DNA from 3 places in the Anaerocolumna chitinilytica genome. Region 2 is predicted to be linked to each of the others. Evidence: predicted binding sites of a transcription regulator. Region 2 holds the regulator's gene; each other region holds the start of a gene.
What was found. Region 2 encodes NrdR, which represses ribonucleotide reductase genes. Its sites were predicted from a motif close to CACAANATNTTGTG; they were not measured.
Positions count from the first base shown of each region.

Region 1: nrdD (anaerobic ribonucleoside-triphosphate reductase) is a predicted target of NrdR. The motif match lies at 6,063-6,076, and genes of this name have one in related genera.
Region 3: bsdcttw_RS19945 (ribonucleoside-diphosphate reductase subunit alpha) is a predicted target of NrdR. The motif match lies at 4,402-4,415, and genes of this name have one in related genera.

Region 1 covers NZ_AP023368.1:5,531,735-5,540,087, forward strand. The annotation lists gene tadA (tRNA adenosine(34) deaminase TadA) at 1-38, opposite strand, end outside; gene bsdcttw_RS24455 (anaerobic ribonucleoside-triphosphate reductase activating protein) at 275-970, shown strand; gene bsdcttw_RS24460 (GNAT family N-acetyltransferase) at 1,060-1,614, shown strand; gene bsdcttw_RS24465 (DUF6128 domain-containing protein) at 1,669-3,393, opposite strand; gene bsdcttw_RS24470 (GatB/YqeY domain-containing protein) at 3,527-3,976, opposite strand; gene bsdcttw_RS24475 (ABC-F family ATP-binding cassette domain-containing protein) at 4,013-5,833, opposite strand; gene nrdD (anaerobic ribonucleoside-triphosphate reductase) at 6,150-8,270, shown strand; gene nrdG (anaerobic ribonucleoside-triphosphate reductase activating protein) at 8,270-8,353, shown strand, end outside.
Region 2 covers NZ_AP023368.1:3,699,251-3,707,603, forward strand. The annotation lists gene bsdcttw_RS16180 (YifB family Mg chelatase-like AAA ATPase) at 1-1,531, opposite strand, end outside; gene nrdR (transcriptional regulator NrdR) at 2,449-2,907, opposite strand; gene bsdcttw_RS16190 (YlmC/YmxH family sporulation protein) at 3,139-3,402, shown strand; gene bsdcttw_RS16195 (ComEC/Rec2 family competence protein) at 3,404-4,465, opposite strand; gene sigG (RNA polymerase sporulation sigma factor SigG) at 4,673-5,452, opposite strand; gene sigE (RNA polymerase sporulation sigma factor SigE) at 5,609-6,349, opposite strand; gene bsdcttw_RS16210 (sigma-E processing peptidase SpoIIGA) at 6,516-7,439, opposite strand; gene ftsZ (cell division protein FtsZ) at 7,707-8,353, opposite strand, start outside.
Region 3 covers NZ_AP023368.1:4,564,717-4,573,069, forward strand. The annotation lists gene bsdcttw_RS19935 (DJ-1/PfpI family protein) at 163-741, shown strand; gene bsdcttw_RS19940 (ribonucleotide-diphosphate reductase subunit beta) at 748-1,776, opposite strand; gene bsdcttw_RS19945 (ribonucleoside-diphosphate reductase subunit alpha) at 2,081-4,372, opposite strand; gene bsdcttw_RS19950 (NAD-dependent epimerase/dehydratase family protein) at 4,547-5,410, opposite strand; gene bsdcttw_RS19955 (ABC transporter ATP-binding protein) at 5,498-6,178, opposite strand; gene bsdcttw_RS19960 (ABC transporter permease) at 6,171-7,328, opposite strand; gene bsdcttw_RS19965 (cobalamin-dependent protein) at 7,484-8,353, shown strand, end outside.

The sequences.
Region 1 (8,353 bases), 1.8 Mb from region 2:
GCTTCCTTTAGGGCTTCCTTCATATATTTCATATCCATATATAATTGTCATATCCTTCCTAGCCACTGGACGAATCCGTGGATATTTGCTATTATTAATATACTACGAGTACACTTTCCGGGCAAGTAATTACTTTCATATTGTCAGACTGCAAAACATATATATAATATAAGAATTTTCCTAAAGCATACAGTAGCGTTGATACTACTGTCAAAAACAACTCAACTAATCTACGAAAGAATTTGGCATCCATAAAGTGCATACAGGTGTTTATATGAGAATACACGGCTTTCAAAAAACTACATTATTAGATTACCCTGGGCATCTGGCCGCAACAATTTTTTTTGGCGGCTGTAACTTCCTATGTCCCTTCTGCCACAATGCTTCCCTGGTACTATACCCGGACAGTCTTCCTGCCATTCCAAAAGAAGAAGTACTTGCAACATTAAGGAAGCGAAAAGAAATCTTGGAAGGTGTATGCATTACAGGCGGTGAACCTACGCTAGAGCCTGGCCTTGCTGACTTTATAAAAGAAATCAAGGATATGGGTTATCTTATTAAGCTGGATACTAACGGCAGTAACCCTATCCTGTTAAAACAATTGATATCAGAGGGACTGCTCGATTATGTTGCAATGGATATTAAAAACAGCCCTGAAAAGTATTCTGATACCATCGGAAAGAAGAACTTCTCTTTAAAAAATATCTCAGAAAGTATTCAGCTCTTGCTTAACGGCAATATTGATTACGAGTTTCGGACAACAATAACCAAGGAATTTCATATTCCTTCGGATTTTATAGCAATCGGAGAATGGCTTAAAGGTGCCAGAGCATATTATCTTCAGTCCTACAAAGAATCTGAGGATGTAATATCTCCTGGTTTTCACAGTTATACAAAGGATGAACTTGACGAAATTCGCAGGCTCCTCCTTCCCTATGTCTCAAAGGTCGAAGTTAGGGGCGTTGATTAGTCTACCGCATTTTACCACTGTTTTATATAGCAGGCACAGATTTTTGTATCTATCGGATTTTACAATTTAACTGGCATAGGAGAATTCATATGCAGATGAGCATTCAGACTGACAGGTTACAGCTTAGAGTCCTTCACCCTAATGAAGCAGATAAAGTTTTGAGCTTTTATGCACAAAACAAAGAACATTTCGAGCCCTGGGAACCGGAAAGAGACATTAATTTCTACACCCCCTCTTACCAGCGGCTATCCTTATCAATTGAATATAATCTAATGCAGCAGTCCAAGCTTCTCCGCTATTGGGTGTTTTTAAAAAATAACCCTAATACTATTATAGGCTCTGTAAATTTTTATAACATTGTAAAAGGCTCCTATTTTACCTGCCAGCTAGGCTATAAGTTCGACCATCGTTTCTTAGGCCAAGGCTATGCAATTGAAGCCATAAGAGACTCCATGAAAACTCTCTTTTCCGATTATGAAATCCACCGGATTGAAGCAAATATTATGCCCTCGAACCTACGCTCCATTCATCTGGTTCAGAAACTGGGCTTTCAATATGAGGGCCTTGCTGTATCCAGTATAAAGATCAATCACAAATGGGAGGATCATGTACGGTTTGCTTTTATCAATGAAATTGTAGTGTAACCTACATAATAAAAGCTGCCATACAGCTTGCAGGCTGTTATGGCAGCTTATTTATTATCCCTGACGGTTAAGTAGCACAGGTATATACCAATAACCGAATTCTCCGGTTCTCTGGGGTTTTTTCTTAGCACATTTAAAATTCTCAAAACCAAACATTTTCGCCATGAATTTTTCCCTGTTATGATAAATTCCGGGCACTCCAAGAATATAATTCTGACCGGTCTTATCATTTACTCTTGCAAAAATCAGATGCCGGTAGCTGTAATACCCATGAAGAAGAAAACTATTATTCCCAAGGCCCCATAATTCCATAGGAAGCATTCCGATATCCTTGGGTTCAATTCTGGCACACCAGGCTATCTCATTGTCTTCAAAAGGATACATCTTCGGAAAATTATGATAAATCTGTTTTGCCAGGGGATGGTCTTCAAAGACTGGCGTTGCCCTTAAATCCGGCGTTGCTTCTTTTTCTGATTCCAGTGTGCTCTCAAGCTCTTCCGGCGGCTCAACTTCTTCAATTCTTTCTACTTTGTTAATCTCTGTTACCTTATCTTCTGCCGCTATATTATTCTTTGCCTCTGTTACAAAGCCTGCTGTCTCTTGATTATTCTCTGTTTCTGCTGCATAACCTGCTGTCTCTTGATTATCCTCTGCTTCTGCTGCATAACCTGCTGTCTCTTGATTATCCTCTGCTTCTGCTGCATAACCTGCTGTCTCTTGATTATTCTCTGCTTCTGCTGCATAACCTGCTGTCTCTTGATTATTCTCTGCGTCTGCTGTATAACCTGCTGTTTCTTGATTATTCTCTGCGTCTGCTGTATAACCTGCTGTTTCTTGATTATTCTCTGCGTCTGCTGTATAACCTGCTGTTTCTTGATTATTCTCTGCGTCTGCTGTATAACCTGCTGTTTCTTGATTATTCTCTACGAATGTTACATTCTTTTGAATCTCAATATTATCTAAAGCCTCAGTTATATTATTCTCAGTCTCTATCATGTTCTCTGACTCTTTAACGTTATTATCTGTCCGTTTTTGAACATCAGTTACGTTTTCGGTATCAGGAACAGCCTTCTGAGGTTCACTGCCAACCTTTTTCATCTCATCCGGTTCAGCTGCAGGCTTTGCCCGTAGAAAATCGTCTAATACTCTTTCTTCCTCAATGGTATCACTTTCCGGCTTTTTATCCAGAGAAATATTGAGGTTAGGTGTTAGCAGATCTTTGAGGGATTTATCATTTCTTACTGTTTCCCTGACAGGAGGAATAGTCTCTGTTTCCTTCGGAGCTTTTGCATGTTCAAAGAGTACTTCAGCCAAATTGGCAGCTTTCATTCCCTTGGTTTCCTCTTTTTCCCTGTCTGCTGCTCTCTCGGGTTTCTTTTCTTCTTTCCTGTCTATATTTGCCACCATTGCCATTGTAATTGGCTTACTGTCCCATTCTGTTGCAAAGAATTTTCTTTCAGAGAATAAAAGTACTATCCCCCCCATATCATTCATTCCATAGGGAGAGTTCATAATATGAGAAACATCTGTAATTATCTTAAAGTCACCGGTATTATTTTTTACCAAGACTGTGCCAAGAAGTATGCCCTCTATCCCTGCATTCCTTCTGCGAAATGCATAGACCTTCAGCTGTTTCTCATTTAATCCCAGAGCCGTTATATGTATGGTATATTTACACTGTCCGTTTTTCGCCTCAACTCTGGCATAGCCTATGTTGTTCTTCTTTTTTCCTTCTTCATACAGATAAATGTATGAAACCTGTCTTTTATAATCAGCCATAATAGACTCCCTTTTCCTGTGCCAGAGTAATCGCAGGATTTAAGATTATCCTAACCTGGTACAATCTTAGAACTGTTATTTACAACAATTATATTGCATCGGGAGTCTTTTTATGACCAAAGAAAGACTGAATTTATTCTGCAAATACTGCAGCAACCAGGTCGTTTACCAGCTTACCGTCTGATTTTCCCTTCACTCTTGGCATTAATTCCTTCATGATTTTTCCCTTATCCTTCGCTGTAGGAGCTGTGATTCCAAGCTCCGTAAGGACATTTTGAATCTCCTGCTTAATTTCTTCTTCGCTTAAGAATACCGGTGCAAATTCGCCTAAAACAGAAAGTCTTAAGTTGCACTCATCGATAATATCCGTTCTATCGGATGGAGCTGCTTCCAGCGTTTCTTTTAACTGTTTCATTTCTTTTAAAACAACTGCGTTTTCTTCCTCTTCTGTTAAGTCTGATCTTTTGTCAATAGCTACATTCTTGAGGGCGGTAAGAAGTGCAGAGAGAGCATCTTTTCTTCCCTTATCTCCTGCCTTCATAGCCTTTACCATTTCTCCTCTTACAAGTTCAATCTTTGTCATGTTTAATTCCTCCTTCAATAAATAATAAAATAGATTCTACTTTTTTTGTTCCTCTATTGTCTTTGCAAGTTCTGTTAGATACATCCACCGATCCATCTTTTCTTCTAAGGCCACCTCAAGCTCCTCTTTCTCAGCCATCAGTGTATTCAATTTTGTATAGTCTGCAGATGCTTTTATAATCTCACCTTCCAGAGCTGCAATACGTTCTTCCAAAGAAGAGATATCGTCCTCAATGGTATCATATTCCCGCTGCTCTTTGTAGGAGAATTTTAATTTTGTTTGCTTTTCCCTGGATTTATAAGCTTCTCCGGCTTCTGTGCCTTTCACAGCCGGTGTTCTGGCTGCCTGAATCTTCTCTTCCGCTTCCTTTTCTTCTAATACTTTGTCCTTATAATCAGAAAATCCACCCTCATATTGCCTGATTACACCACCCGGTTCAAAAGCAAAGATTCTCTCTGCCATCTTGTCGAGAAAATACCTGTCATGGGACACTGCCAGCACAATACCATCGTAGCTCTCCAGATAATCTTCCAGTATAGTAAGGGTGGTAATGTCAAGATCATTCGTAGGCTCATCCAGGATCAGAACATTCGGTGCCTCCATAAGCACCTTAAGGAGATAAAGCCTTCGTCTCTCGCCCCCTGATAACTTGGAGATAAGGGAATACTGTAAACTTCCGGTAAATAAGAATCTTTCAAGCATCTGGGAGGCTGTGGCGGTACCCTCGGCTGTCTCAATATATTCTGCCACACTTCTGATATAATCAATCACCTTCATATTCTGATCCATATATTCGTTTTCCTGAGAGAAGTAGCCTATCTTTACTGTTTCTCCGGTTATGACGGTGCCTTCATCCGGCTGAAGGATTCCGGTTATGATTTTCAGCAATGTGGATTTTCCGCTGCCATTTGGGCCAACAATGCCTAGCCTGTCTCCTCTTAACATAATATATGTGAAATCCCGGAACAATACCTTATCGCCATATGACTTTGATACGTCATTAATTTCAATGGTCTTTTTACCAAGTCTTGAAGAAAACGCATTAATCTCAACCGCCTTATCCTCTTCTATCACTTTGCGGTTCTTAAGCTCTTCAAAACGCATGATATGAGCCTTTTGCTTTGTGGAACGAGCTCTGGCACCTCTCATCATCCATTCCAGGTCCATACGGTACAGACTCTTATTCTTCCGTTCCGTGGCAGCTTCCATATCTTCTCTGGCAGCTTTCAGTTCTAAGAACTTGGTGTAATTGGCATTGTAGGTATAGATAGAGCCTTTGTCAATCTCTACAATCTTATTGGTTACCTTGTCCAGAAAGTATCTGTCATGGGTTACCATTAAAAAGGCTCCCTGGTATTTTCTTAAATAATCTTCCAGCCACTCTGCCATGGTATCGTCCAAGTGGTTGGTAGGCTCGTCCAACACCAGGATATCAGCTGGGGTCAGCAGAGTTCTTACCAGAGCTACTCTCTTTTTCTGCCCTCCTGATAAAGTAGACGTACTTCCTGATGCATCAGGAATGGAAAGCTTTAGAAGCATTGCTTTTGCTTCTCCTTCTAAATCCCGGTATTCTTCCTTTGCTTTTTTACCTTTGACCACATTTTCTAATATATTTAAACTCTCGTCAAATTCCGGTATCTGAGGCAGATATTCTATCCGTATGCTCTTTCCTTTGACAACTCCGCCTTCATCAGGCTCTTCCAACCCGGCAATTATCTTGAGCAGGGTTGATTTTCCGGTACCATTAATGCCAATAACGCCGATTTTATCTCCTTCGTTAATACCAAGAGAGACTTTGTCAAATAGTATTTTATCTGTAAAGCTTTTGCTCATCTTTTCTACATTCAGCAGATTCATTCCGATTAACTCCTTTGATATATTCAGTCTGCTATAAAAGGATAGCATAAATCCTGACATTAGGAAAGTAAAAAATCTTTCTGTTAACATTTTGTGATTCTTATATTTCTTCTCTCAAATACCATTATCCAAGCCTTTTATTCACTATAATTACTCGTATAAATGGGTCATTGCGTGATTATTTATTGATAGTTCCAAAGATAAATTTTTCTTAATTTTAAATTTGGACTACAATATCTTGTGTGTTTGTGTTATAATATTACACAATATGGGTCACGACCCAAACAAATACACTGCAAAGAAGGTTTTTATTCAAATGATTAGAGTAGTTAAAAAGGATAATACAAAGGAAGAATTTAATGTACAAAAAGTCATCTGGGCAGTAGACAAATCTGCACAGCGCGCATTAATTAAATTTACAGAGGAAGAGCATGATTTTATCTGTAGATTTGTTGAAGAAAAAGTTCTATCCATGAACAGGGAAGAGATATACATAGCCGAAATGCATAACATCGTTGAAGGCGCTCTGGAGAGGACCAACCCGGCTGTAGCCAAGAGTTACCGCGATTACCGCAATTACAAGCAGGATTTTGTACATATGTTAGATGAAGTCTACAAAAAAAGCCAGTCCATTATGTATATCGGGGACAAGGAGAACAGTAATACCGACAGCGCACTGGTATCTACGAAAAGAAGTCTTATCTTCAATCAATTAAATAAAGAGCTCTACCAGAAATTCTTCCTTACCACTGAGGAATTACAGGCAGCAAGAGACGGTTATATCTATATTCATGATATGTCAGCAAGAAGAGATACTATGAACTGCTGTCTGTTCGATGTAAAAAGTGTTCTGGAGGGCGGCTTCGAGATGGGGAATCTCTGGTACAACGAGCCGAAGACCTTGAATGTAGCATTTGACGTCATCGGAGATATTGTACTTAGTGCAGCAAGCCAGCAGTATGGCGGCTTTACCGTTCCAAGTGTGGACCTGTTACTTGAGCCTTATGCAGAAAAATCCTACAAGCTCTTATATGAAAAATATCTTTTCCTTGGAATCCCCTCAGAAAGAGCCGAAGAAGAAGCTCTTCATGACGTAAAGATAGATTTCGAACAAGGTTTCCAGGGTTGGGAATACAAATTCAACACAGTTGCCTCCAGCCGCGGCGATTATCCCTTTATAACTGTTACCGCAGGAACCGGCACCGGGCGCTTTGCCAAAATGGCTTCCATCGCACTTTTAGATGTCCGCAGAAAAGGGCAGGGCAAAAAGGAATGCAAGAAGCCGGTGCTCTTTCCCAAGATTGTATTTCTTTATGATGAGAATCTTCATGGAGAAGGCTGTGAGTTAGAGGAGGTATTTGAAGCCGGTATCCGCTGTTCCAGTAAGACTATGTACCCTGACTGGTTAAGTCTAACAGGGGAGGGGTATGTTCCCAGTATGTATAAAAAATACGGACAGATTATTAGTCCCATGGGCTGCAGAGCTTTCCTTTCACCCTGGTATAAAGAAGGGGGCATGTATCCCGCAAATGAAGAAGATACTCCTGTCTTTACCGGTCGTTTTAATATCGGTGCCGTAAGTCTTCATCTTCCTATGATTTTAGCAAAGGCAAGACAGGAAGGAAAGGATTTTTATGAGGTGTTAGATTATTACCTGGGCTTAATCCGTAAGCTTCACCTTCGTACCTACGATTATCTGGGAGAGCTTCGTGCCTCCACCAATCCTCTCGCTTACTGCGAAGGTGGTTTTTATGGCGGACATTTAGGAATTCATGATAAGATAAAACCTTTACTGGATGCCGCTACCGCATCCTTTGGAATTACGGCTTTAAACGAACTGCAGCAGTTATACAATAAGAAATCCCTGGCAGAAGACGGAACCTTTGCCATTGAAGTATTAGCTTATATAAATGATAAGATTAATCAGTTTAAAGACGAAGACCACCGCTTATATGCAATATACGGCACTCCCGCTGAAAGTCTGTGCGGACTGCAGGTACAGCAGTTTCGAAAGAAATACGGCCTTATTGAAAATGTATCCGACAGAGAATATGTCAGCAATAGTTTTCACTGCCATGTAACAGAAGAAATTACACCTATTCAGAAACAGGATCTGGAGAACCGCTTCTGGAACCTTTCCAATGGCGGTAAGATTCAGTATGTGAAATACCCAATTGACTACAATACCAATGCGATAAAAGCTTTGATACGACGTTCTATGGAAATGGGCTTATATGAAGGTGTTAATATTTCTCTCGCTTACTGTGATGACTGCGGACATCAGGAGCTGGAAATGGATGTATGCCCGAAATGCGGCAGCTCCAACTTAACCAAGATTGACCGTATGAACGGCTATCTCTCCTACTCAAGAGTTAAGGGAGACACCCGTCTGAATGCTGCAAAGATGGCAGAAATCAAGGAAAGGAAAAGCATGTAATGCGCTATCATAACATAACCAAAGACGATATGCTTAACGGAACCGGCCTTCGAGTGGTATTATGGGTAGCCGGCTGCAATCAC
Region 2 (8,353 bases):
CACTTAAGTGATTAACATTTACCACCTCAGCCCCTTCCAGGTCAGCTATGGTTCTTGCTACCTTTAATATCCTGTGATAAGCCCTGGCACTTAAATTCAGCCTTTTATAAGCTTCTTCCATTATTCTTTCTTCCTCTTTACCAAGTCTGCAGTAGACAGAGAGCATCTTAGGAGTAATCTGAGAATTAAATTGGATATTCTCCTTTTGATATCTCGATTTTTGCATCTGTCTTCCCTTTTTGATGCGTTCCCTTATCTCAGCAGATGTTTCATCTGCTGAAGTTTCATCTGCAGATATTTTATCTACTGTATTGACGCTTCCTGCACTTTTGTTAAGTTCTTTAAAATCAGTTTGCGGCACCTCAATACTGATATCAATCCGGTCCAAGAGAGGGCGGCTGATTTTACCCAAGTAATGTTTTACCTGTGACAGAGAACAAGTACACTTATTTCTGTCAGGGTAATACCCGCAATTACATGGATTCATGGCGGCACATAACATCAGATTAGCCGGATACCGATAAGTTCCGTTTAGCCTGGTAATGGTTATCTCATTCTCTTCCAAAGGCTGCCTTAATATTTCAATCGTTCCGCGGTTAAATTCCGGAAACTCATCCAAAAATAAAACACCCAGGTGAGAAAGACTAATTTCCCCAGGCATTGGAAATCTACCGCCGCCCGTTAGAGCAGTTGTGGTTATTGTGTGATGTGGTGACCGAAATGGTCTGTTACGAATCAAAGACTGATTATTATTCAGAAGACCTGAAACACTGTATATTTTAGATATTTCCAGACTTTCTTCAAAAGAGAGTTCCGGTAAAATAGTGGGAATCCTTCTTGCAAGCATAGTTTTCCCGGACCCCGGGGGACCGATTAAAAGTATATTATGCATTCCGCAAGCTGCTATTTCAATTGCACGCTTTGCCAATTTCTGACCGGAAATATCAGAAAAATCAACTTCATATGGTTCTTTTTCAGGTGCAAGTTCTTCCTGCCGCAGTATACATGGCTCCATAGGAAGAGTTCCGTTTAGATACCCTGCCAGTTGCGTCAAACTGTCTGCTCCATATACTTCTATGCCCTGAACCACGGCACCCTCTCTGACATTGCAAGCCGGAACGACACACCTTTTAAAGCCCTGTTCATAGGCCATATACACGATAGGCAGGACACCGTTAACTTTCTTTATCTCACCATTTAAACTTAGTTCTCCGATAAAAAGGGTGCTTTCAAGACTTTCTTCCGTTAAAAATCCAAGAGAAACAAGAACAGATACTGCTATGGGCAGGTCAAAAGCCGTGCCTTCCTTACGCATATCTGCCGGCGAAAGATTGATGGTTATTCGTTTGGCCGGTAAACGATAACCAGAATTCTTCAGAGAAATACGAACCCGCTCTCTGGCTTCCCGTACCTCTGAGCCAAGGTACCCTACCAGATCAAAAACAGGCAGCCCGTCACTGATATCTGCTTCCACCGTGACAATCCTGCTCTCAATTCCATGAACAGCTCCGCTAAAGACTTTACTAAACATTAAGCTCCTTTCACATCTCTCCATGTGAAGGAACATCATCCATAAGTAGTATAGCAAAATCTGGGATTGGTTACAAGTATAAACTTATTGTTGTAATATAATTATGATATAAGGACAGTTTGTGGGAATGGACGATAATTAGGGCTGTGTTCTTTGGGTTTTCTCGTTCAGGGCTCCAAATTCCACTAAAAAGCCAGAAACTATTCCTGGAAGAGAAAATGATACCAAACTCGCTGAGACTGTTTTTATAGTGGAGCGATGAGAGCTTCGAACAATGGTATCATTTTCTCTAGTCATAATTTCTGCCTTTTAAGTATCATTAGGAGTCCTTCAATAGAACCCCAAAGAACACAGCCCTAATTATCTGGTTATTGTAGTAGACCAAGATCAACATATTTATTAGAATCCCATATCTCAACTTCGTTTTCACTGCTTTACCTTTGGCAGTGCAGGCAAAAAGACCTGCCCCTCAGACAGATTATCAAGTCTGATTGATATGCAATTGCCTCAGGTATATCATCTGTTAAAAACAGTTAACCTGCTTGCATCCTTATCATTTGAACATCCTTTTACATCCTATAACTATTTGTTTAATTATAAAAATATGTTTGGAATGCGCAGAAGAATTGGGCTTACTGTTCATGTGTATTGTCTTGAGAGGTTTCTTAATGACACTTAAACGCCGGCAACTATAACTAGACAAAACAACTCCACTGTCTGAGCACAATACATAATCGTCTCTCTCAGAAGTACCAGCGAGTTTGGAGTTGTTTTGCCTGCCAGTCATAGCTGTCGGCGTTTCTAGTGGAATAAGGAACCTTGAAAACAAAACACATGAACAGTAAGTCTAATTCTTCGTCCGCTTCCACAACCTAATTCTCATCCTGTATTATTTAGAATCCAATATTTTTCTTCCTCTATTGCTTTGAATCCAATATTTTTTTCAGTTCATCCATAAAGGTATTTACATCTTTGAATTCCCTGTACACAGAAGCAAATCTTACATAAGCCACCGCATCCAGATCCTTTAGTTTATCCATCAAAATTTCACCAATGGCTGAGCTTTTGATTTCTTTTTCTTCCTTATTAAATATGGTATTTTCTACTTCATCTACCAAGGATTTCATCTGATCAACGGATATGGGACGTTTATGACAGGATCTGAATACACCTGCTTCAATTTTAGATCTGTCATATGGTTCTCTGTTGTTATCTTTTTTTATTACTACCAAAGGAATAGCTTCCACTTTTTCATAGGTAGTAAACCGTTTGGAGCATTCATCGCACTGCCGTCTTCTTCGAATGGAACTTCCGTCCTCCGCCGGTCTGGAATCAATTACTCTTGTATTTTCGTCACCACAAAAGGGGCACCTCATATTTAACCTCCTACTGCCAACACTGCCATATTAGGCGCCGGCATAAATTTGTGTAGGAAAATGCACTATGTATTTCCTACTAATTACTTTATCTTTCCCTCAAACCGCTACTTGTTATTTAGCTATTTAAGTTGATTATATTGAAAGATATTCCTGCGGTCAAGATATTTTATTCTTATCCATTACATATATTTATTAATAATGGCATATCAAGACATGGGAGGCTACCTTATGAGACTGTGTGAATTAAGGCAAAAGGAAGTTATTAACTGCAGAGACGGAGAGCGGCTTGGCTATGTCTGTGACTTGGATTTCGATGTTAATACAGGTATAATTACTCATATAATTGTCCCCGGCCCCTGTAAAATCTGGGGTATTATCGGAAGGGACACAGAGTATGTTATTAATTATAACTGTATAAAACAAATTGGAACGGATGTAATTCTTGTTGATATTGATGCGGAAAAAGTTCTTATTAAATCTGCATATGTATAATTTATTTGATATTAGGGTCAGGTTTACAGATACTACAAGGCTCATATCCTTCCTCTTTTGCCTTTTTTAGCGATAAAGACCTGTAGTTTCCCTTCAAATATTGGCATCCTGCTCTGTGGTATTTTGTACCTTTCTCTGTGATATACACTACTTGATTGTTTTTATCTGCTGCCTCTGATTCTTGTTTACCTTCCGTTTTAAATGATAAGTTTTTACCGTCACTGGTAATTATAATGGTTCCTGCCACATCCGTACGATAGGTTTGAATATCCTCCTCTTCAAGGTTTGCAAGAGTGGCTGCTGCCGGATGTCCATAGGTATTTCCTTTGCCTACAGAAATTATTGCATAGACAGGGTCTACCGCTCTAAGAAATTCCAAACAGCTGCTGGTGGAAGAACCATGATGATTTACTTTTAATACATCCGCTTCAATCTCTCTTTTGCTAGCTACTAAATCCTTTTCTGCATCTTCTTCCAAGTCGCCGGTAAACAGAAAAGAATTCTTACCATTGATAAGTCGTATTCCCAAAGAGTAGTTATTAATATTATCTCCATAATCTTTATCAAGAGGGGTGACAAAAGTAAAGGAAGCATCTCCCAGCGTATAAGTATTACCGGCAGCGGGCAGAGTTTTTTTTATATCTTTCTTTTTTATTAGTTTACACAAATTATCATATGTTTTTGAACTGTATGCAACATTGCTTAGAAATATCTCATCTGTATCGCAGCTTTTAATTACTTTTTCTAAGCCTCCGATGTGGTCGCTATGAGGATGCGTTCCAATTATGTATTTAAGCTCATTTATATGTTCTTTCTCTAATATGCTTACGACCTTATCCCCTTCTTCAACTTCCCCGGCATCGATAAGCATAGCATCTTCACCACTTTCAATTAAAATAGAGTCCCCCTGTCCCACGTCCAGATACATAACCTTTAAGTTACTGTCTTTTGCAGTATTATTCCCTATACTTGAAGAGCAACCGCTTAAGGCGGATAAAAAAAGCAGCGTAACGAAAAGATATTTAAGATACCTATTTTTAGTATTATTCGTTTTATTTTTCATTAGAATCTCTTTTCTTCCTATGTAAATTATAAAAATTATTACTTTAATTTCTTCCCCAACATGTGCCTCTATAGCTTACTAAAAATCAATCCAAAATGCAATACTACAACTATGGTTGTAACTGCCCTGTATAATAACAACAAGAGGATGATTCAAAAGACTTATAATCTGATAGTCTTCTGAAACACCCTCTTCTTATTATCATAGTTATTGATTCAAATAATTCTTCATATTCTTAAGAGCAGATTTCTCAAGTCTTGATACCTGTGCCTGTGAAATACAGATTTCTTTTGCGACTTCCATTTGGGTCTTACCCTCATAAAAGCGCAGCTCAATAATCCCTCTTTCCCGCTCGGACAACTTAGAAAGAGCTTCTTTTAATGCGATTTCTTCCACCCAGTTCTCTTCTTTATTCTTTTTGTCACTGACTTGGTCCATTATATAGAGAGTATCACCGCCTTCTGAATATACAGGTTCATATAATGATACCGGGCTCTGAATGGCATCTAATGCATACACTACATCTTCTTTTGAAATTCCGATTTCAGCTGCTATTTCTACAACCGTTGGCTCTTTGTCATTTTTCTTCAGCAGGGCTTCTTTCGTGTAGATAGCTTTATAGGCTGTATCTCTTAAAGAACGGCTTACTCTTATGCTATTATTATCCCTTAGATACCTTCTGATCTCCCCGATAATCATTGGGACTGCATAGGTGGAGAATTTCACATTCTGGGTGATATCGAAGTTATCTATTGCTTTCATAAGGCCGATACAACCTATTTGAAATAAATCATCAACATTTTCATTGCTGCCTGAAAATCTTTGAATTATACTAAGTACAAGACGCAGATTACCCTTTATATACAATTCCCTTGCCTCTTTATCTCCTTCTAAAATGCGTTTAAATAATTCTTCCTTTTCACTATTGTTCAGTAATGGCAATTTCGATGTATTTACACCACATATTTCTACCTTATAAAGAGCCATATGAAAACCTCCAAATCATTTTTTCGTCATGTATCGAAGTGGCTGTAAACATTTCTTCCACTCATTGCATAAGTAAATGATTTACTATTCTGGTCATCTTTATACGATATATTTAGATGTAATAATTTCCTTTTTTTCGAAACCTGCCTCTTTCCCTTATTCTAGCCGGAGCATTTCTTTTTTCAATCGCTTAATAATTTTCTTTTCCAAACGTGATATGTAAGATTGAGAAATTCCAAGCAGGTCCGCTACCTCTTTTTGTGTTCTTTCATTGCCGTCCTCTGTGTTAATTCCAAACCTTAGCTGGACAATTATCCTCTCCCGCTCACTTAATTTTGAAAGTGCTTTTCCTAAGAGTTTTCTGTCAACTTCCTCTTCAATGTTCCGGTAGATAACATCCTCTTCTGTCCCAAGTATATCGGACAAGAGAAGCTCATTCCCATCCCAATCCACATTAAGAGGTTCATCAATAGATACCTCCAGCTTGGTTTTATTGTTCCTCCTCAGATACATTAATATTTCATTTTCAATACACCTAGAGGCGTAAGTTGCAAGTTTTATGTTTTTGTCCGGATTATATGTGTTTATGGCCTTAATTAATCCGATCGTTCCTATCGATATTAAATCCTCCACACCGACACCGGTATTGTCAAATTTTTTTGCTATGTAAACTACTAATCTGAGATTATGTTCCACTAATATTGATTTTGCCTCGGTATCATCATCTGTTCCAAGCCGTGCTATTTCCTGGGCCTCCCTAACGGAATCAAGAGGTGCAGGAAGAACTTCCGCTCCGCCGATATAATGAATCTCACCGCGCCCATTAAATAAAATACTCCTAAAGTCAGGAATCAACCGAAAAGTAAACTTATTCGGAATTGTTATTTTTAAAAGCATGAATCTCTTTCCTCCCTTTCAATCACATAATACCCCTTGCATACCGCCCGTCTGCGATATGGCCCGTATAAGAAGTGAAAATTGCTTTAACTTTTACCTAATACCACTATGTACTGCAAAAGATTAATGCAATACCTGCGATAAAAGTAAAAATTGTTCTAAGTTTTCACATAATCTCCTTATGTAAAATGATTTGATAATCCTTACAGACGGATAACTTCTGTTTGCTGACCGCAATCAGAACTTTTTCCCGAACGGTTTCTTCCTTTTCTTCCTTCAGAATAATCTTATCCAGCTCGAAGGCAGGCAGCATTCCATCCTTTCCAACCGAGTGAAAAGGAATTAACCTTATAGGAAGATAATCTTCCTTTCTCTGCATATCGAATAGTGTGCCAATGTCCATAGATGAACTCGTGTTATTATTAATAGCTGTGCTATCTTTTGAGCCATCCAATAATTTTTGCAACATAGTATTCTGTGAAGTCGTCAATAAGGGTTCAATCACCGTATAATCCGTTATAATCACAGGCTTACCAAAATATGGGTCCCTTAAGCAATTACCCGTATCCAGGAAGCCGACTGCCTTTACTGTCTTACCGTTTAGCATAAGGTCTGTTTGATAAAGCTCTGACACTTTTACTCTTAGTCTTTTTAAGAATCTGATAAACACATACATTCCAGCTATTCCTGTTAGAAATGCTATAAAAAACCAGATTGAGTTTGTGCTATGCATAAGATATATGCCAAAATCAGTATAATAATATAGACTGTTAAGCAGTCCTCCTAAAAAATAAGTTGATATGTATAATAACACCACTGCTCTTAACTGTTCCTTCAGTTTTTTTCTTCCAAAGGTAGTTAAAATCATGAAGTAGCTTAGCAGCAGATAGGCTAAAAGAAATCTGAGAATATGATTTATTTCAGGAATCACTGCAAACAGGCAGGCACCAGCGGCTCCAACAGCCGCTCCCAGCATAACCCTTAAGAGAGGGCAAACATACCTCAATACTTTTTTTACTGTTACTAATAGAACGAAATCCAGGATGAAATTTATTAAAAAAATCACATCCACATAGACTTCTACCTGCAATTCCACCCCCTCATTTCCTTTATAATAAATCCTATTATAGCTTTATTATGCCGTTAAATTTGTCATAAACTGGTATTTATACTTAAGTTTTCATTTACCTACACCTACAATATCCCCTCCTATTCAACGATATAATTTGTTTTCCTGTTAGAAAATCTTCAAATATGTAAATTATTGGGTATTGATATACAAAAAAATAACCTGTACCAGGTTTTAAGACCCAATACAGGTTATTTTTATTGATTTATAGTATTCATCCTTTTAATATTACTTATGATTCCGATTCTTCTGAAGAAATTCAGGTATCTTAATACTTCCCGCATCGTTGTTCTCTCTTGTGGAATGATGGGAAAGATTGCTTCCGTAAGGTGATACAGGAGTTGTGCTTGCAGCAGCAACCTGAGACTGAGCTTTTTCAAAGGGAGATACTGAATTTTGGCTTCCAAATTTATACTCCGGTCTTCCCATCGGCTGTTTTAAAAAGCTGGGGCCTTTGGATTCTGCTCTGACATTACCTGCCGCTCCTTCAAGACCGGTAGCAATAACTGTTATAGTAACATAATCCGGAGCAGTTTCATCATACATCGCACCAAAGATAATATTGGCTGTTTCACCTGCTAACTCCTGAACCATTGTTGCAGCTTCATTTGCTTCAATCAAACTGATATCTCCGGAGATATTAATGATAACATGAGAAGCCCCTTGTATAGTAGTTTCAAGAAGGGGACTGGTAATAGCCTGATTCACTGCACTAATACATTTATCATCACCTTTACCAACACCAATACCAATATGGGCAACACCTTTGTCTTTCATAACTGTCTGAACATCTGCAAAGTCCAGATTAATTAGTCCTGGAACATTAATCAAATCTGTAATACCCTGAACACCCTGTTGTAATACCTCATCTGCTT
Region 3 (8,353 bases), 870 kb from region 2:
GCGTCGTCTGGCCGAGCTCTTCTTGTGAAGCGGAGCGTTTTGAACGAGCGAGGGAAAAGCAGCCAAATGTATTGTTATACACCCAATCCTTTCAAAAGAGTAAATTGGCTATTTTGCAACAGCCCCTCTTTACGCCGCACAAGACGGCAGATGGGAGGTATTATGAAAGTATTATTATTGTTGGCAAAGGGCTTTGAGACCATGGAGTTTTCTGTCTTTATTGATATTATAGGATGGGCACGAAATGATTTTAACTGCAATATCACTGTCCACACCTGTGGCTTCACCAAACAGGTTATCAGTACTTTTTTGGTTCCGGTAACTGTGGATAAGCTATTGGAGGAGATACATACCGAAGATTACGATGCCCTTGCCATACCGGGAGGTTTTGAAGAATTCGGCTTCTATGAAGAAGCTTACGATGAAAGATTCTTACAGATAATTCGTGAGTTCCATGAACAGAATAAACCGATTGCCTCTGTCTGTGTAGCTGCTTTGGCTCTCGGTAAAAGCGGCATTCTGACAGGCAAAAGAGCCACAACCTACCATCTGGGAAATGGCAGACGCCAGAACCAGCTGCGAGAATTTGGGGCAATTGTGGTAGACGAGCCTGTAGTAACTGATGAAAAGATAACAACTTCCTACTGCCCTCAGACAGCTCCCTTTGTCGCCTTCCAATTGCTTGAACAGCTGGCGGGAAAGGAACTGGCTGATACAGTAAGAATTGCCATGGGATTTTAGAGTTGTTTATTCAAGGTCATCAAAGTCAAAGGCTGCTGCTTTAGTATAATTCGTAACCTTTGCTTCAAAAAAGTCTGTTTTGGTCTGGTTAAGGCTTGAAAAGCCTTCAATCCAGGCCATGGGATTCTCCGTAATTTCGGGATACAGCTCTTCTATCCCGATGGCCTTTAACCTCTGATTACCCAGATATTTAATATATTTTTCTATGAGATTATTATTTATCCCCAAAATTTCATTGTTCGTGACATATTGTCCCCAACTTATCTCATGTTCTACACCGGTTCTCATCATCTCGCGTATCTGTTCTGTTGTTTCTCCCGCAAAGATTTCCGGTCTTTCATTCTTTAATTCCTTTATGATATTCTGAAAGAGTACCAGATGGGTTATCTCATCCCTATTAATATACTTAAAAATGGTACTGGTTGCAGTCATTTTCCCCTGTCTTGCCAGAGTATAGAAAAAACTAAAGCCGGAGTAGAAATAGATTCCCTCCAAGATATAATTGGCAGTAACCGTACGAATGAAATTCTCCAAAGTCGGATTTTCATTGAATTCCTGATAGATATTGGCAATGTAACGGTTTCTCTCCAACAGATGTTTATCCTCTCTCCACTCGTCATAAATCTTGTCCCTGGTTACCGGATTGGTCACTGTATCCAAAATATAAGAGTAACTTTGAGCGTGGATTTCTTCTTGAAATGCCTGTATATTTAATAACGAGGAAATCTCCGGAGCCGTCACATAACGGGATAAATTGGGTAAATTTTCGCTCTGGATAGAATCCAGGAAGTTAAGGAAGGATATAATTTTGTCAAAAGCATTCCTTTCTCCGTTTGTTAATAGAGGAAATTGCTTAATATCCTCATTTAAGGAAATCTCCTCGGGTATCCAGAAGTTATTTAGCATTGTCCTGTAAAAAGTCTTTGCCCAACTGTACTTGATACGGTTCCATTCACGCAGATTTGTTGTATTTCCCTCAATCAGGTTTTCTGTTCCTCTCACACCGTTTTCATTAAATATCTTTTTCTTATCCATGGTAATCTCTCCCTAATGTCCTTATCCTAAATACTTACAGCTAATATATTTTTTTATCAATCTAACCACTATAAGTGTCTTCTTGCGAATCAAACTTAGAAAAAATTGATTCCAAATGCTATGAAATAATTTCATTTAAGTAGCTGTTGACTTACTATATATTATAAAACATCTTACACTAATCCGAAACTATTTCTTTCTCAACCAGCATATCAAAGTATGAAACTTGTTACGAAAGATACACAGATGACTATAAGTGCTCCAGGGATTTGTCTACAGAGGCTCCCTTGACCCAAAGCTTTATCTAACTGGAACAGCTTGTGCACTCATCCATCTCCAATGACTGGTTCCGTACATAATATATGGTCTTTACGCCATTCTTCCAGGCCTCTACATAGAGATTAAGAATATCCTTTGCCTTCACCTCCGGTGTTATATACAGGTTAAAGGACTGGGACTGGTCGATATGTCTTTGCCTGATACCGCAGGCTTTAATGCTATAGAGTTGATCAATGTGATGAGCTTCCTTATACAGCCAGAAATTCTCCTCTGACAGGTCTGGCGCAGCCTTCGGCGTAAAGCTTCCCTTCTTCTCTTCGATAAAGAACTTACGAAAGATTGGGTCTATCCCTGCTGTCGTACCAGCAATATTGGAAGTGCTTCCCGTAGGTGCTACCGCCGTCAGATAGCCATTTCTAAGGCCATGCTCTTTCACCTCAGCTTTTAACATTTCCCATCTCTTTGAGGTATATCCCCGGCTTTCAAAATATTCTCCGGTCTGCCACTGGGACCCGGTGAAAACCGGATAGGCTCCCTTTTCTTTTGCCAATTCGCAGGAAGCTTTTATAGCCTGATACCCAATCTCTTCAAATAAGGCATCGGCTTCCTTTAGGTGTTCTTCACTCTCCCAGGCTATGCCATGATTCACCAGGTAATGATGATAACCGCTTGTACCAAGTCCTATTGCGCGGTATTTATCACTGGTGACTCTGGCTTCTTGTACCGGAGACTGATTCAGTGTAATAACATTATCCAACATTCGTATTTGTAATGGAATAACATCTTTTAGGTCTTCTTTATTTACTCTGCCCAGATTAATGGAATTCAAATTACAGGTAACCATATCGCCTGATTTTACCCTTGTAAGAACCTGACTTTCTCCCTCTCTGCTCTCAATTCTCTCTTCTAAAAGAATGGATTCACTCATATTCTGAGCGATCTCATGGCAAAGGTTCGATGCATAGATCATACCTGCATGTTTGTTGGGATTTGCCCTGTTTACCGTATCACGGTAAAAAATAAAAGGTGTTCCGGTTTCCACAGCCGATTTCATGACTTTCTTCATAATATCTAAAGTGGATACCACTATCCTTTTTAAATTCCCATTGCTTTCGCAGGCAAGATAACGTTTTGTAAATTCTCCATCCTCTTCCTCGTCATAGCAATCTTCCAGGTAAAAGCCCATTTGCTTCTTCACGTCATAAGGATCAAATAAGGACCAATCCCCTCTTTCGGATAATCTCTTCATAAAAAGGTCCGGAATGCTCAATGCAGGGAATATATCATGTGCCTTTCTTCTGTCATCCCCATTGTTGGTCTTTAAATCCAGGAACTCATAAAGGTCCTGATGCCAGATATCCAGGGTTACGGAAGCACCGCCCTTTCTTCTTCCCAGCTGATCCACCGCCACTGCTGTATCATTATATAGCCTTATCCAGGGTACCACACCGCCGGAGGTGTTCTTGTAGCCTCTTATCTCGCTGTTTAAAGCTCTGACCTTTCCCATATAGATACCCAAAGCTCCGCCATGCTTTGATACACTGGCGAACTTGGAATTGACATCATAGATGGACCAAAGGTTGTCTCCTACCACAGAAATAAAACAGCTGCTCAGCTGATGAAAAGGGGTGCCTGCGGCAGCCAAAGTAGGCGTGGCAACAGTCATCTTCAGCTCACTTAAGATATCATAAAATTTCTTAGCATATTCAATTTTTTTATTACCCTCCGGAATAGCAAGGTGCATGGCAATTACCATAAAGCGTTCCTGAGGCAGCTCATATACTTCCTTATCAAAACCTTGAATAAGATACCGGTCCGCCAACAGCTTCAGCCCTTCATAATTGAATAATAAATCTCTTTCTTCCTTTATGTAGGTCCCAAGTTCACGGATGTCTGCCTCTGTGTACTCTTTTAAAAGATAATCACCATAATAATGAAGATTTGTCAGCTTAAGAACCAGTTCGTAAAAATCCCCGTATCCAAAATGATCATAACTTCTATTAATAGCGGCCTCTTTATACAAATCAGACATTAACAATCTTGCAGCAGCATACTGCCAGTCAATATTTGTTTTTTTTACTTCATTGCCGTAAGGATCTCTTGTAGTCTGTATTGTCTTCTCTATAGCTGTCTGAATAAGAATCTTTTGAATTTCCTTGGTGCTCATACCATCCCGAAACTGAATATTGGAATCCATCTCAAGCTCTGCCGGGTCACATCCTGCAAGGCCATTGCAGGCATAGGCAACCATTTTCTTGGTTTTTTCAACATATAAGGGCTCGTAATTGCCGTTGCGCTTTTTTATCATTATATCCATAGATCAGCTCTCCTCCAATTTCGCTATTTCACAATATATAGTAATAGTAATAATTATTATAACTATATGTATTGTATACTATTTTATTTCATTTGGCTAGAAGAATTTTGACCTATATCAATCCCTGAAATAATATTTTGATTGCAACAATTATCTAAATGCCTATAACAGCCCTTACAAAGAAATGTAATAATCCAACAGTCCCCAAATCCAATCTCTAACCTCAGAGAAGGTGAACCCAGTGCTTTCCCCGCGGCTAACATCAATTGAAAAACTATCTGCTCCGTTATAAGGAGCTCTATCACCTTCCTCCGAAAGAATTGCCGCCTTTCCTGTCTTTTCTTCGGTATAGTTAATTATTTCTTCAACGGATACTGCCCCTTTGCTGGCGGCATTTATAATTCCCCTAAAATCATTATCTCCGATAAAAGAAAGAAATCTGCCTGCTTCCCTGGAATCAATGAATCCTAGCATCTCCTTTTTATTATCGACATTCATAGGGATACCTTTCTTAATGTGGTCTACATAAAAGAATAATCTCTGGGTATAGTCATCTTTTCCGATTACGAAGGGAAAACGAACTGCAACGGAAGACTGCCTTCCTGCATATTCCTGAAAAAGTGCCCGTTCTGCGTGCTGCTTAATAATGTTATAGGTAAAGTCCTCCCTGTCACACCATATAAGCTTTCCTTTCATCGGGTCAAAATCCTCCTCTCTGGTATCCATATGCAGTTCATCGTATACAGAGATGGTGGAAACAAAAACGTAACGTTTGCAGCTTATATTATCAAGGGCATACTTGATATCATTGGAGCTGTAAGCGATATCGTCATAAACAATATCATATTCCTTACCCAGAAAAGCCTTCTTCATATCCTCTTCCTTCGTGCGGTCTACTTTTATGCGCTGCACTTCATTTCCAAAAGGGTCCGCTGTTATTCCTCTGGTTGCTATTGTGACATCATACTGCTTTAAGAGAAGTTCATCAACCAGATGCCTGCCAAAATATCTGGTTCCGCCTAATACCAGTACCTTCATCGTTAAATCCTCCTATTTTTATAATGGTAATTTTACCCGATATCTGAAATAATATCTATACCTATCTAACAAAATCAGCGATACAGTTTATCCTGCATCGCTGATTCTTCCATCCCTTATCTCCACAATTCTGTCGGCCTTTTCTGCTATTTTCCTGTCATGGGTTATAACTACAAAGGTTGTTCTAAAGTCTTCATTTATTTTTCTCATAAGCTGATAAATATTTTCCGCAGACTCAGAATCAAGATTTCCTGTTGGTTCATCTGCAAGGATTATTCCGGGATTATTCATAAGAGCTCTGGCTATAGCAGTCCGCTGCTGTTGTCCGCCAGACATGTTTACAGCAAGATTATCTCTTACCTTTGAAAGCCCCATAAGCTCCATAAGATTCTGAGCCCTTTCCTTCTCTTCCCTGGAAGGGTTTGTATTCAGTATCCGGCTTGGCATTAATACATTTTCAAGAGCTGTAAATTCCGGTAGCAGATAATGGAATTGAAAGATAAACCCGATGGTTTGATTTCTTAACTCTGCAAGCTCATTTTTCTTCATGTTGCAGGTTTTTCTTCCGTCTAGAATTACCTCCCCTTCCGTCGGTCTGTCAAGAGTTCCCATGATATTTAATAGTGTACTCTTTCCGCTTCCTGATGCACCGATAATGGAGTTGAAGGTACCTTTTTCAAAGGAAAGGTTAACATCATAGAGTACCTGGGTCTTTACTAAAGTACCATATATCTTGTTAATATTTCTTAAAGTAATGATATCAGCCATTTTTGATCACCTCGATTGGATTAAGTTTTGAGGAACGTCTTGCAGGAACAAGAGAAGCAAGGGTCGAGGCAAGAACTGCAACAACAGCGGAAATCCCTATGAAACCAGCATTAATATAAAGTTCCACCACAGGGGTTCCATCTGGGTTCAGCGCGAATTTGGTAAACAGATAGCCCAGTAAAAATCCGAAAGTAATTCCAAGAATTGCTCCTGCTGCTCCAAGTAGAAGGCCTTCAAAAAGAAATATAAGGCTTGCTGTTCTGTCTTTAATACCCATTGCCTTTAAGATTCCAAGCTGTCTGGATTTTTGAATCACAGTAATCGCAAGCACACTTGCAATACCAAGTAACACCGCAATCATTACAAAGACCTGAATCATAATGCTGGAAATGCTCTGTCCGTTAAGTCCGCTTAAAAGCTCAGCGTTTTGTTCCTTCCAATTTTCTGTCTTAAAGTTACTGCCAAGCTTGGAATCTATCTCCTTAGCAATCGTGTCTGCTTTAAAAACATCTTTTACCTGCATTTCAATTCCGGTTACCTTACTATTTAGTGAAAATATGTTCTGAGCTGTCTTAAGAGTCGTAATCATCCATGATTTGTTAATAGATGACACCTTAAGGTCATAAAACCCTGTTATCGTAAGTTCATTTATCTGACCCGAATCCGTAAGTACCTTCACAGTATCACCCAGACTCACACCAAGCTCCTCCTTAAGTTCACGGCCTAAGAGAATTTCATTATCTCCTGTGGGCTTGCTTCCTTCGTATATTTTCTCATTCACCCGGTAAATTTTATCTGCATTCTCAAGATCCAGTCCTCTTATAAGTACTGAGTAGTTTTTATTGTTTTCGCTGATAAGAGCAGGTCCGTCAACCGCTGCCGAAATTCCTGTAATCTCTTTCTTAAGTTCTGACAGTTCTTTGATAATTGTGCTGTAATCTTTGATTGTCTGGTCGTCTGTATTTGAGGTAACCGTTATCTGAGGCGAATTTCCGATTGTTTTATCAATCAGACTCTTTTGAAGTCCCTGAATTAAGGAGCCTATAAAAATCTGTACGGAAACGCCTACTGCAATCCCAAGTATGATTAACAAGGTTTGACCCTTCCCTGATTTCAAGAAGCGGATTGCAATTTTAAATGCCAACTTCATAGTATCACCTTCTCTTTCTCATTTTAGTAACCGTTATTATTATTAATTTTATAATATATCACATTTCGAAATATTGCAAGAGAAATATTTGATAATCACCACATTATGTGATATATTTATGTTCATAAATATTCCATTAAGAAAAGAGGTGTGATATGAATACCGATTTTTCTGCCCGATTAAAATCCATTCGTTCAGCAAAGGGAATTACACAAAAAGATTTAGCAGTTCTTCTTGGGGTGGGACAGACAACCGTTGCAAATTATGAACGAGGAATCCGGCTCCCCGATACAGATAAACTGTCCAAAATTGCAAGCTTGTTCGGTGTTACAATAGATTACCTTTTAGGCAGAAATGAAATAATCACTCATAATACAGGCGATGATTCCGTTAGAAGTGGCTTTTCCTCTCAAGCGGATAGTCTCCGTTTACTGATGAAACTCTTTCTAGAGGGAGACCAAAAAAGTGCAAAAGAACTGTTAAGAAATCTCCAAAAAAGTGGAGTTACTATTAGAGAGCTTTATTTTCAGATTCTTGGAGAGGCGATGAAGGAAGTTGGAGCACTTTGGGAGAAAGGCAGTCTGGATATATGGAAAGAACATTATATCTCAGAGACTGTTATGGATTTGATGCGGGAGCTTAAAGACAGAGAGAAAAAAAACAATACCAGCCCTCACCGTTTACTTGCTCTGACACCTGGTCCTGAACTTCACAGTATAGGACTTAGAATGATAACAGATATTCTGGAACTGGAGGGCTGGGATATAACCTATATTGGCACTAATGTACCTGCTCAAAGCATAATAAAAGCTGTTGAAGAAAAGAATCCCCATATCATTGCATTTTCTGTCACAATGCCTAGTCATATAGATTCTGCTAGAAATACTATACTGGCAATAAAAAATTATTTCGGCAATCATGCACCTAAAATAATCGTCGGCGGTACTGCCTTCATAAATTCCAGTGATGTCTGCGCTGAAACCGGCGCTGACTATTATGGCGTAAGTCTTGAAGATATTGAAAAG